2 regions of the Pseudomonas sp. XK-1 genome follow, and region 1 is predicted to be linked to the other one. Evidence: predicted binding sites of a transcription regulator. Region 1 holds the regulator's gene; the other holds the start of a gene.

Region 1 (4,326 bases):
CGATGTCAGCCACCAACCGATGCACGGCCGCGCCCGTGCCGGCATCGGCTACCTGCCGCAGGAAGCCTCGATCTTCCGCAAGCTCAGCGTGGCCGACAACATCATGGCCATTCTGGAAACCCGCAAGGACCTGGACCGCAGCGAGCGGCGCAAGGAGCTGGAAAGCCTGCTGCAGGAATTCCATATCAGCCATATTCGTGACAACCTCGGCATGAGCCTGTCCGGCGGCGAACGCCGGCGCGTAGAAATTGCCCGCGCCCTGGCGACCTCGCCCAAGTTCATCCTGCTCGACGAACCCTTTGCCGGGGTTGACCCGATCTCGGTCGGCGATATCAAACAGATCATCTACCACCTCAAGGCCAAGGGCATTGGCGTGCTGATCACCGATCACAACGTGCGCGAGACCCTGGACATCTGCGAAACCGCCTACATTGTCAGTGACGGCCAACTGATCGCCGAAGGCGACTCCGCCGCCATCCTGGCCAACCAGACGGTCAAAGAGGTGTACCTGGGGCATGAGTTCCGCCTGTAACAGGGGCTTTTCTCACGCAAACAAGCACCACCCCTAGGCAAACCCCTTAGAGTCAGGCATATAATTTGCTTCCTTGTGGCGCTTCCGCGCCCTGTAGTGGATTGCGCACAGACGCCGGTAAATAAGGTCTGCAATGAAACCATCGCTAGTCCTGAAGATGGGCCAGCAGCTGACGATGACACCGCAGCTGCAACAGGCCATTCGCCTACTCCAACTGTCGACCCTGGATCTGCAACAAGAGATCCAGGAGGCACTGGAATCCAATCCGATGCTCGAACGCCAGGAAGACGGCGAAGATTTCGACAACTCGGACCCCATGGCCGATGGCGCAGAAAGCGCCACTTCCAGCGAACAGCAAGAGTCCAGCTTCCAGGAGCCCAACTACCAGGAAACCACGCAGACCGTGGACAACCTGGAAGAAGGCGACTGGGGCGAGCGCATTCCCAATGAACTGCCGGTCGACACCGCCTGGGAAGACATCTACCAGACCAGCGCCAGCAGCCTGCCGAGCAGCAGCAACGACGATGACGAGTGGGACTTCACCACCCGCACGTCCAGCGGCGAGAGCCTGCAGAGCCATATGCTCTGGCAACTCAACCTTTCGCCCATGTCCGATAAGGATCGCCTGATCGCGGTCACCCTGATCGACTGCATCAACGAGCAGGGCTATCTGGAAGAAACCCTGGAAGAAGTGGTTGAAGCCTTCGACCCGGAACTGGATATCGAACTGGACGAAGTCGAGGCCGTGCTGCACCGCATCCAGCAGTTCGAGCCCGCTGGCATTGCCGCGCGCAACCTCGGCGAATGCCTGCTCCTGCAACTGCGCCAGCTGCCCGCCAAAACCCCCTGGCTGAGCGAGGCCCAGCGCCTGGCCAACGACTACCTCGACCTGCTCGGCAGCCGCGACTACAGCCAGCTGATGCGCCGCATGAAGCTCAAGGAAGACGAGCTGCGCCAGGTTATCGAGCTGATCCAGAGCCTCAACCCGCGCCCCGGCTCGCAGATCGAATCGAGCGAGCCGGAATACGTGGTGCCCGACGTGATCGTACGCAAGCACAACGAGCGCTGGCTGGTGGAGCTGAACCAGGAAGCCATGCCGCGCCTGCGGGTCAACGCGCAGTACGCCGGTTTTGTGAAGCGCGCCGACTCCAGCGCCGACAACACCTTTATGCGCAACCAGCTGCAGGAAGCGCGCTGGTTTATCAAGAGCCTGCAAAGCCGCAACGAAACCCTAATGAAGGTCGCCACGCAGATCGTCGAACACCAGCGCGGCTTCCTCGACTACGGTGACGAGGCGATGAAACCTCTCGTATTGCACGATATCGCCGAGGCGGTGGGCATGCACGAGTCAACCATCTCGCGGGTCACCACGCAGAAATTCATGCACACCCCGCGTGGCATTTACGAACTGAAATACTTCTTCTCCAGCCACGTCAGCACCTCCGAGGGCGGCGAATGCTCGTCCACCGCGATCCGCGCCATCATCAAAAAACTGGTCGCCGCGGAAAATGCAAAAAAGCCGTTGAGTGACAGCAAGATCGCTGGTTTACTGGAAGCACAGGGCATTCAAGTAGCCCGCCGTACAGTCGCAAAGTACCGTGAATCCCTCGGGATAGCGCCATCCAGCGAGCGCAAGCGATTGATCTAGGCGGTACAAGAAGGAAGACGGTTCACACTGCACGCAACAACACCCGGCCTCGCCTTTTCGCGCAAGCAACTTCGCTGCCAATGCGCGGGCGGCGACAGTGCCAGACTCGTTCTGCCAGGGTCTTCCACGCCACAGTGTTCCGGCGGCAGGCCTATTGCCTGCCTCTTACACACGGCAACAAGGAGAATGCGGTATGCAAGTCAACATCAGTGGACACCAGCTGGATGTGACCGACGCCATGCGCGCCTACATCGAGGAAAAACTCGGTCGATTGGAGCGCCACTTCGACAAAATCACCAATGTGCAAGTCATCATGGAGGTCGAGAAGCTCAAGCAGAAAATCGAAGCGACCCTGCACATTGCCGGCGGCGAGGTTGTCGCCAATGCGGTACACGAAGACATGTATGCAGCAATCGATTTACTCACCGACAAACTCGATCGCCAACTCATCAAGCACAAGGAAAAACAGCTCGACCGTCAACAGGGCGCACTGGCCCGCTGACCTCGTCTATCTCCTATGATCCGACTTGAAACTATCCTGACCCCCGGCCGTTCCCTGGTGAACGTGCCGGGCGGCAGCAAAAAACGTGTTCTCGAACAGATTGCCAACCTGGTGGCGCGCGAGCTGCCTGACCTGGACGGCCAAGACATCTTCGAAAGCCTGATCGCCCGCGAAAAACTCGGCTCGACCGGTTTCGGCAATGGCATCGCCATTCCGCACTGTCGCCTGCCCGGTTGCAACGCACCGATCAGCGCCTTGCTGAGACTCAATGCCGCGGTGGACTTCGATGCCATCGACGGTGCCCCGGTCGATCTGCTGTTTGTTCTGCTGGTTCCCGAAGCCGCGACCGACGCCCACCTGGAACTGCTCCGGCAGATCGCCAGCATGCTCGACCGCAGCGACGTGCGTGACCGCCTGCGCCAGGCTCAGAGCAATGAGGCCCTGTACCAGGTGGTGGTCGACGTGCAAAGCCAACTCAATCGAGACTGAGCATGCGCCTGATCATCGTCAGCGGTCGCTCCGGCTCCGGCAAAAGCACCGCCCTCGATGTACTTGAGGACAACGGCTTCTATTGCATCGACAACCTGCCCGCCGGCCTACTCCCAGAGCTGGCCGAGCGCGCCCTGCTGCATACCGAGCTGCTCCACCCGCAGGTGGCCGTGTCGATCGATGCGCGCAACCTGCCCAGCCACCTCAAGCGCTTCCCCGAGCTGCTCGAAGAGGTACGCGCGCGGCATATCAAGTGCGATGTGATCTACCTCGACGCCGATGAAGAGACCCTGCTCAAGCGTTTCTCCGAAACCCGCCGGCGCCATCCGCTGACCAACGAAAGCCGCTCGCTGGCCGAAGCCATCGCCGACGAAAGCCTGCTGCTGGGCCCGATCATCGACCTGGCCGACCTGAAGATCGACACCACCCACCTCAATCTCTACCAGTTGCGCGACAGCCTCAAACTGCGCCTGCTCAACCAGCCTGAGCCGGGTACCGCCTTTCTTATCGAGTCCTTCGGCTTCAAGCGCGGCATGCCGGTGGATGCCGATCTGGTGTTTGACGTGCGCTGCCTGCCCAACCCCTATTGGAAGCCGGACCTGCGCGAATTCTCCGGCCTGGATCAGCCGGTGTCCGACTACCTCTCGGCCCAGGCCGATGTCGAAGACATGTTTCAGGACATCCTCGCCTACCTGGTCAAGTGGCTGCCACGCTTTGCCGCCAGCAACCGCGCCTATGTCACGGTAGCGATCGGCTGCACCGGCGGCCATCACCGCTCGGTATACCTGGCCAATCGCCTCGGCGAAACCCTCAAACCCATCCTGAAGAACGTCCAGATTCGCCACCGCGACCTCAGTTAAGGAATTGCCGCGATGCCCGCCTGCGAAATCACCATCATCAACAAGCTTGGCCTGCATGCCCGTGCGGCGGCCAAGTTCGTTGGCGTCGCCGGCCGCTTCCCCTGCCAGGTCAAGATCGGCCGCGCGCCGGACAGCCTGGTGGACGGCAAGAGCATCATGGCCGTGATGATGCTCGCCGCCGGCAAGGGCACGTCCGTGCACCTGCATACCGAGGGCGAACAGGACGGCGAAGCGCTCAACGCCCTGAGCGAGCTGATCAACAACTACTTCGACGAAGGCGAATAGCTGATCGAAG
Region 2 (4,326 bases), on a different contig from region 1:
GTTCTGGCCGATGACGATGGTGCCGGTACGCGAATTGATGATGACCTTGGCCACGGCCTGGCCCACCTGCACTTCGAGGTTTTCCAGGATCGACAGGTAGTCGACGCGCTGGTTGGGGTCCAGTGGCGCGCTGACGCGCACCGAGCCGCCATCCAGGGCCTGGGCCACGCCAGGGCCAAGCAGTTCGTTGATATGGTCGACGATGTTTTTCGCCGTGGTGAAATCCGGGCGATTGAGGTTGAGGGTCAGGTAATTGCCTTGATCGAAACCGCTCGGCACCGGCCGCTCGACCGTGGCACCACCGGGAATACGCCCGGCCGACGGCACGTTGACGGTAATCCGCGAACCGTCGCCGCCTTCAGCGTCGAAACCGCCGACCACCAGGTTGCCCTGGGCGATGGCGTAGACGTTGCCGTCAATGCCCTTCAGCGGGGTCATCAGCAGGCTGCCACCGCGCAGGCTCTTGGCGTTGCCGATGGAGGAGACGGTGATGTCGATGGTCTGCCCCGGCCGGGCGAACGCCGGCAGGTCGGCATGAATGGACACCGCGGCGACGTTCTTCAGCTGCACATTGCCGCCCTGGGGCACCTTGATGCCGAACTGGGCCATCATGTTGTTGAAGGTCTGTACGGTGAACGGCGTCTGGGTGGTCTGGTCGCCACTGCCGTTGAGGCCAACCACCAGGCCGTAGCCGATCAACTGGTTGGTGCGCACGCCCTGGATGCTGGCCAGGTCCTTGAGCCGTTCGGCCTGGGCCAGGGAAGCCAGCAGCAGGGCTGCAGCGGCAAGCAGGTATTTGCTAAGCGTCATGGTGGCCATCCTCAGAACGGCCACATTGGGCTAAGAAAGAAACGGCTCATCCAACCCGGCTGGGACGCGTCGGCAAAGGCCCCGGTGCCCGAGTAGGTGATACGCGCATCGGCGATGCGGGTCGAGGACACGGTGTTGTCGGTGGCGATATCGTCCGCCCGCACCAGGCCGGCAATGCGCACCAGCTCATCGCCAGTGTTGAGGGTCATCCACTTCTCGCCGCGCACCAGCAGGATACCGTTGGGCATCACTTCGGCCACCGACACGGTGATCGAGCCGGTGAGGCTGTTGCTCTGCCCAGCCTGGCCGGAACCGTCGGCGGAACGGGTGGCTTCAAAGCTGGCATCCAGGCCCAGGGTGTCATTGGTCATGCCTAGCGCGCTCAGGCCTGCCAGGGGGTTCTTCGGAGACACAGCCATGCCGAACAGGTTGGGCACACCGAGGTTGGCCGAGCTGTCTTTGCTGATCTGGCTGCTGCTGTTCTTGCTGGCCTGGGTCCGCTCATTCAGGGTGATGGTGATGATGTCGCCGACGCGGTAGGCCTTGCGGTCGCCAAACAGGTTGTTCTCGAAGCCGGCCTGATAGATCGAACCGTTATTTTGCGAAGCCGGCAGCGGCGTGCGCGGCAACACGGGAGCGTAATAGGGGTCATTCGGCTTTGGCGCGGGGGCCATGCAGCCGCTCAGGGCCAGGGGGCCAAGCAGCGCGAGAAAGATCATCAGCCGGTTCATATCTACTACCTCAGGTGTTGCACGTTGCAGGGTGGCTGAACCCCTCCATGGGGCCATGCCTACTGGGCCTGGCGGTTTAAGCCGCTACGCCCGGTGCCTTAAAGATTCTGCGAAATAAAGCCGAGCATCTGATCGGCGGTGGAAATCACCTTGGAGTTCATCTCGTAGGCGCGCTGGGTGGTGATCATATTGACCAGCTCCTCAACCACGCTGACGTTGGAATTTTCCAGGGTGTTCTGCAGGGTGGTGCCCAGTCCGTTCAAGCCTGGTGTACCGACCTGGGGCGCGCCGCTGGAGGCGGTTTCCAGGAACAGGTTGTTGCCAATCGCTTCCAGGCCCGCCGGGTTGATAAAGTCGGCGGTCTGCAGGTTGCCGACGATCTGTGGCTGCGGATTGCCGGAGGTGGTCACCGAGACGGTGCCGTCTTCACCCACGGTAAAGGTGCGCACTTCGTTGGGCAGGACGATCGCTGGCTCCAGGGCATAGCCATTGGAGGTGACCACCTGACCGTCGGAGTTCAGATGAAAGCTGCCGTCACGGGTATAGGACACGGTGCCATCGGGCATCAACACCTGGAAGAAGCCGCGGCCGTTGATCGCCATATCCAGCGGCTGCTCGGTGGTCTGCAGGCTGCCGGCGGTGAAGATCTTCTGCGTGCCCACCACCCGCACACCGGTACCCAGTTGCAGGCCGGAAGGCAGTTGGCTGTCCTGGCTGGACTGGCCGCCGGGTTGGCGACGGATCTGGTACAGCAGGTCCTCGAACTCGGCGCGATCGCGCTTGAAGCCGGTGGTCGAGACGTTGGCCAGGTTGTTGGAAATGGTGGTCAGGTTCATGTCCTGGGCGGACAGACCGGTCTTGCTGACCCACAGTGCCGGAAGCATAGCGATTCTCCTCGGGCGTCGTTTTACCGACGCCGCGTGCTGATAATTAGGTCATCTGCAAGACGCGCGCCATGGCTGTCGAATTCTCTTCGGCAGTGCGCATCATCTTTACTTGCAGTTCGAATTGGCGGGACAGGGAGAGAATCGCAGTCATCTCTTCCACGGCATTGACGTTGCTCGACTCGAGAAAGCCCGAGGTCACCTGGACGGTCGCATCGGCTTGCACCTGGCCCTGGCCCTTGAAACGGATCAGGCCGTCAGCGCCCTTCTCCATCTGCTTGAGATCCGGATTGACCAGCTTCAGGCGGTCGACCTCGGCCAGCACGTTGGGGGCCTCACCGAGGGCGCGAATGCTGATGGTGCCGTCCTGACCGATCTCGATCTTCTGCTCGGGCGGCACGGCGATAGGCCCGGCATTGCCCATCACCGGCAAGCCGTTGCCGGTACGCAGCACGCCCAGGGCATCGACATTCAGGCTGGCGGTACGCACATAGGCTTCGCCGCCGTCAGCCGCCTGCACGGCCAGCCAACCCTGGCCGCCAATTGCCACGTCGAGGTCACGGCCGGTTTCCTGCAGCGAACCTGGGGTGAAATCGGTGCCCGGGCGCTCGCTCATGGCGTAGACCCGCGACGGATAACTGTCACCAAAAATCGGCATGGCCCGCGCCTGCTCGAAATCGCGGCGAAAGCCGGTGGTCGAGATATTCGCCAGGTTGTTGGCGTGGGCACGCTGGGCCAGGCTGTTCTGGTGGGCCCCAGTCATGGAAACGTACAGCATCTTGTCCATGGTCATTCTCCGAGTTGGGCTTGCCGCCCGCTGCTCTGTACAAGCTATAAAGCAATAGCTATGCCAGCCCCGAATAACAACTATAAGACACTGAAAAATATGGTTTTTTAAAAAATAGAAAGGGCTCCGAATGGAGCCCTTCCGACAATCGCCCGGCGATTCCTTGCCGCCTGCGGCAGGCTCAGGGCCAGCCTATCAACGCAGGTTGATGATGGTCTGGGTGATGGCACTCTCGGTTTCAATGGTCTTGGCGTTGGCCTGGTAGTTGCGCTGCGCCACGATCAGGTTGACCAGCTGGTCGGACAGCTCGACGTTGGAGTCTTCCAGCGCGCCGGACTGCAGCGCACCCAGCGTACCGCTGCGCGGCGTGCCGACCACCGGCTCGCCCGAGGAGAAGGATTGCACCCAGGCGGTTTTACCCACAGGCGTCAGCCCCTGCACATTGGCGAAGTTGGCCAGAATCACCTGCCCCTGCACCTTGGACTGGCCGTTGGTGTAACGAGCGAAGATAACCCCGGTATCGTCAATCTCCAGGCCGGCCAACTGGCCGGTGGTGTAACCATCCTGGCTGACGCTGTTGACCGCGAACGAGCTGGAGAACTGGGTGGAACTGCGCAGATCGACCAGTATGCCGGCGGCATTGGCATCGGCCCCATTGCCCGACCATACCGGCGGCGTACCGCCGTCGGAGGCCGCCGGCACCCAGTCATTCAGGGTGAAACGCCCGTTGGCGTCGACGGTAAAGCTCGGACTGGAGACCAGGCTGGCGGTGTCCAGCTCGCCGCTGGCCGTAAAGCCGACCTCCATCGCATAGGGCACGGTCGAAGTCGGGTCGGCCGGATTGCGCCCGTCGATCAGCACATTCATCTGCCACTGGTTGGCCCCGGTCTTGACGAAGTACTGGGTCAGTACATGGGCATTGCCCTGGGTGTCGTAGACATTGGTGGAGGTGGACGAGTTGTAGGTGGTCGGGTCGGCCGGATCGAAGGAAGCATTGGCCACCGCTTCGGCCGCGGCGATTTCCGCGGCAGTCGGGTTCAGGGGATCCACGGCACCGGCAATCGAGGTGTCATAAGCGCCCTGCCAGGTTGCCGGCACGGTATTGGTCGAGTTC

Evidence for each region. Region 1 encodes sigma-54, which starts transcription at its own class of promoters, with help from an activator protein. Its sites were predicted from a motif close to ANTGGCATNNANNTTGCTNT; they were not measured.
Region 2: a site for sigma-54 is predicted at 3,261-3,280, ahead of WMW70_RS06795 (flagellar basal body rod protein FlgF). Genes of this name have one in related genera too.

What each region holds. Positions count from the first base shown of each region.
Region 1 covers NZ_JBBPES010000001.1:749,864-754,189, reverse strand. The annotation lists gene lptB (LPS export ABC transporter ATP-binding protein) at 1-532, shown strand, start outside; gene WMW70_RS03315 (RNA polymerase factor sigma-54) at 666-2,180, shown strand; gene hpf (ribosome hibernation-promoting factor, HPF/YfiA family) at 2,374-2,682, shown strand; gene ptsN (PTS IIA-like nitrogen regulatory protein PtsN) at 2,698-3,171, shown strand; gene rapZ (RNase adapter RapZ) at 3,174-4,031, shown strand; gene WMW70_RS03295 (HPr family phosphocarrier protein) at 4,044-4,316, shown strand.
Region 2 covers NZ_JBBPES010000002.1:240,119-244,444, forward strand. The annotation lists gene WMW70_RS06780 (flagellar basal body P-ring protein FlgI) at 1-810, opposite strand, end outside; gene flgH (flagellar basal body L-ring protein FlgH) at 822-1,541, opposite strand; gene flgG (flagellar basal-body rod protein FlgG) at 1,640-2,425, opposite strand; gene WMW70_RS06795 (flagellar basal body rod protein FlgF) at 2,472-3,212, opposite strand; gene WMW70_RS06800 (flagellar hook protein FlgE) at 3,408-4,326, opposite strand, start outside.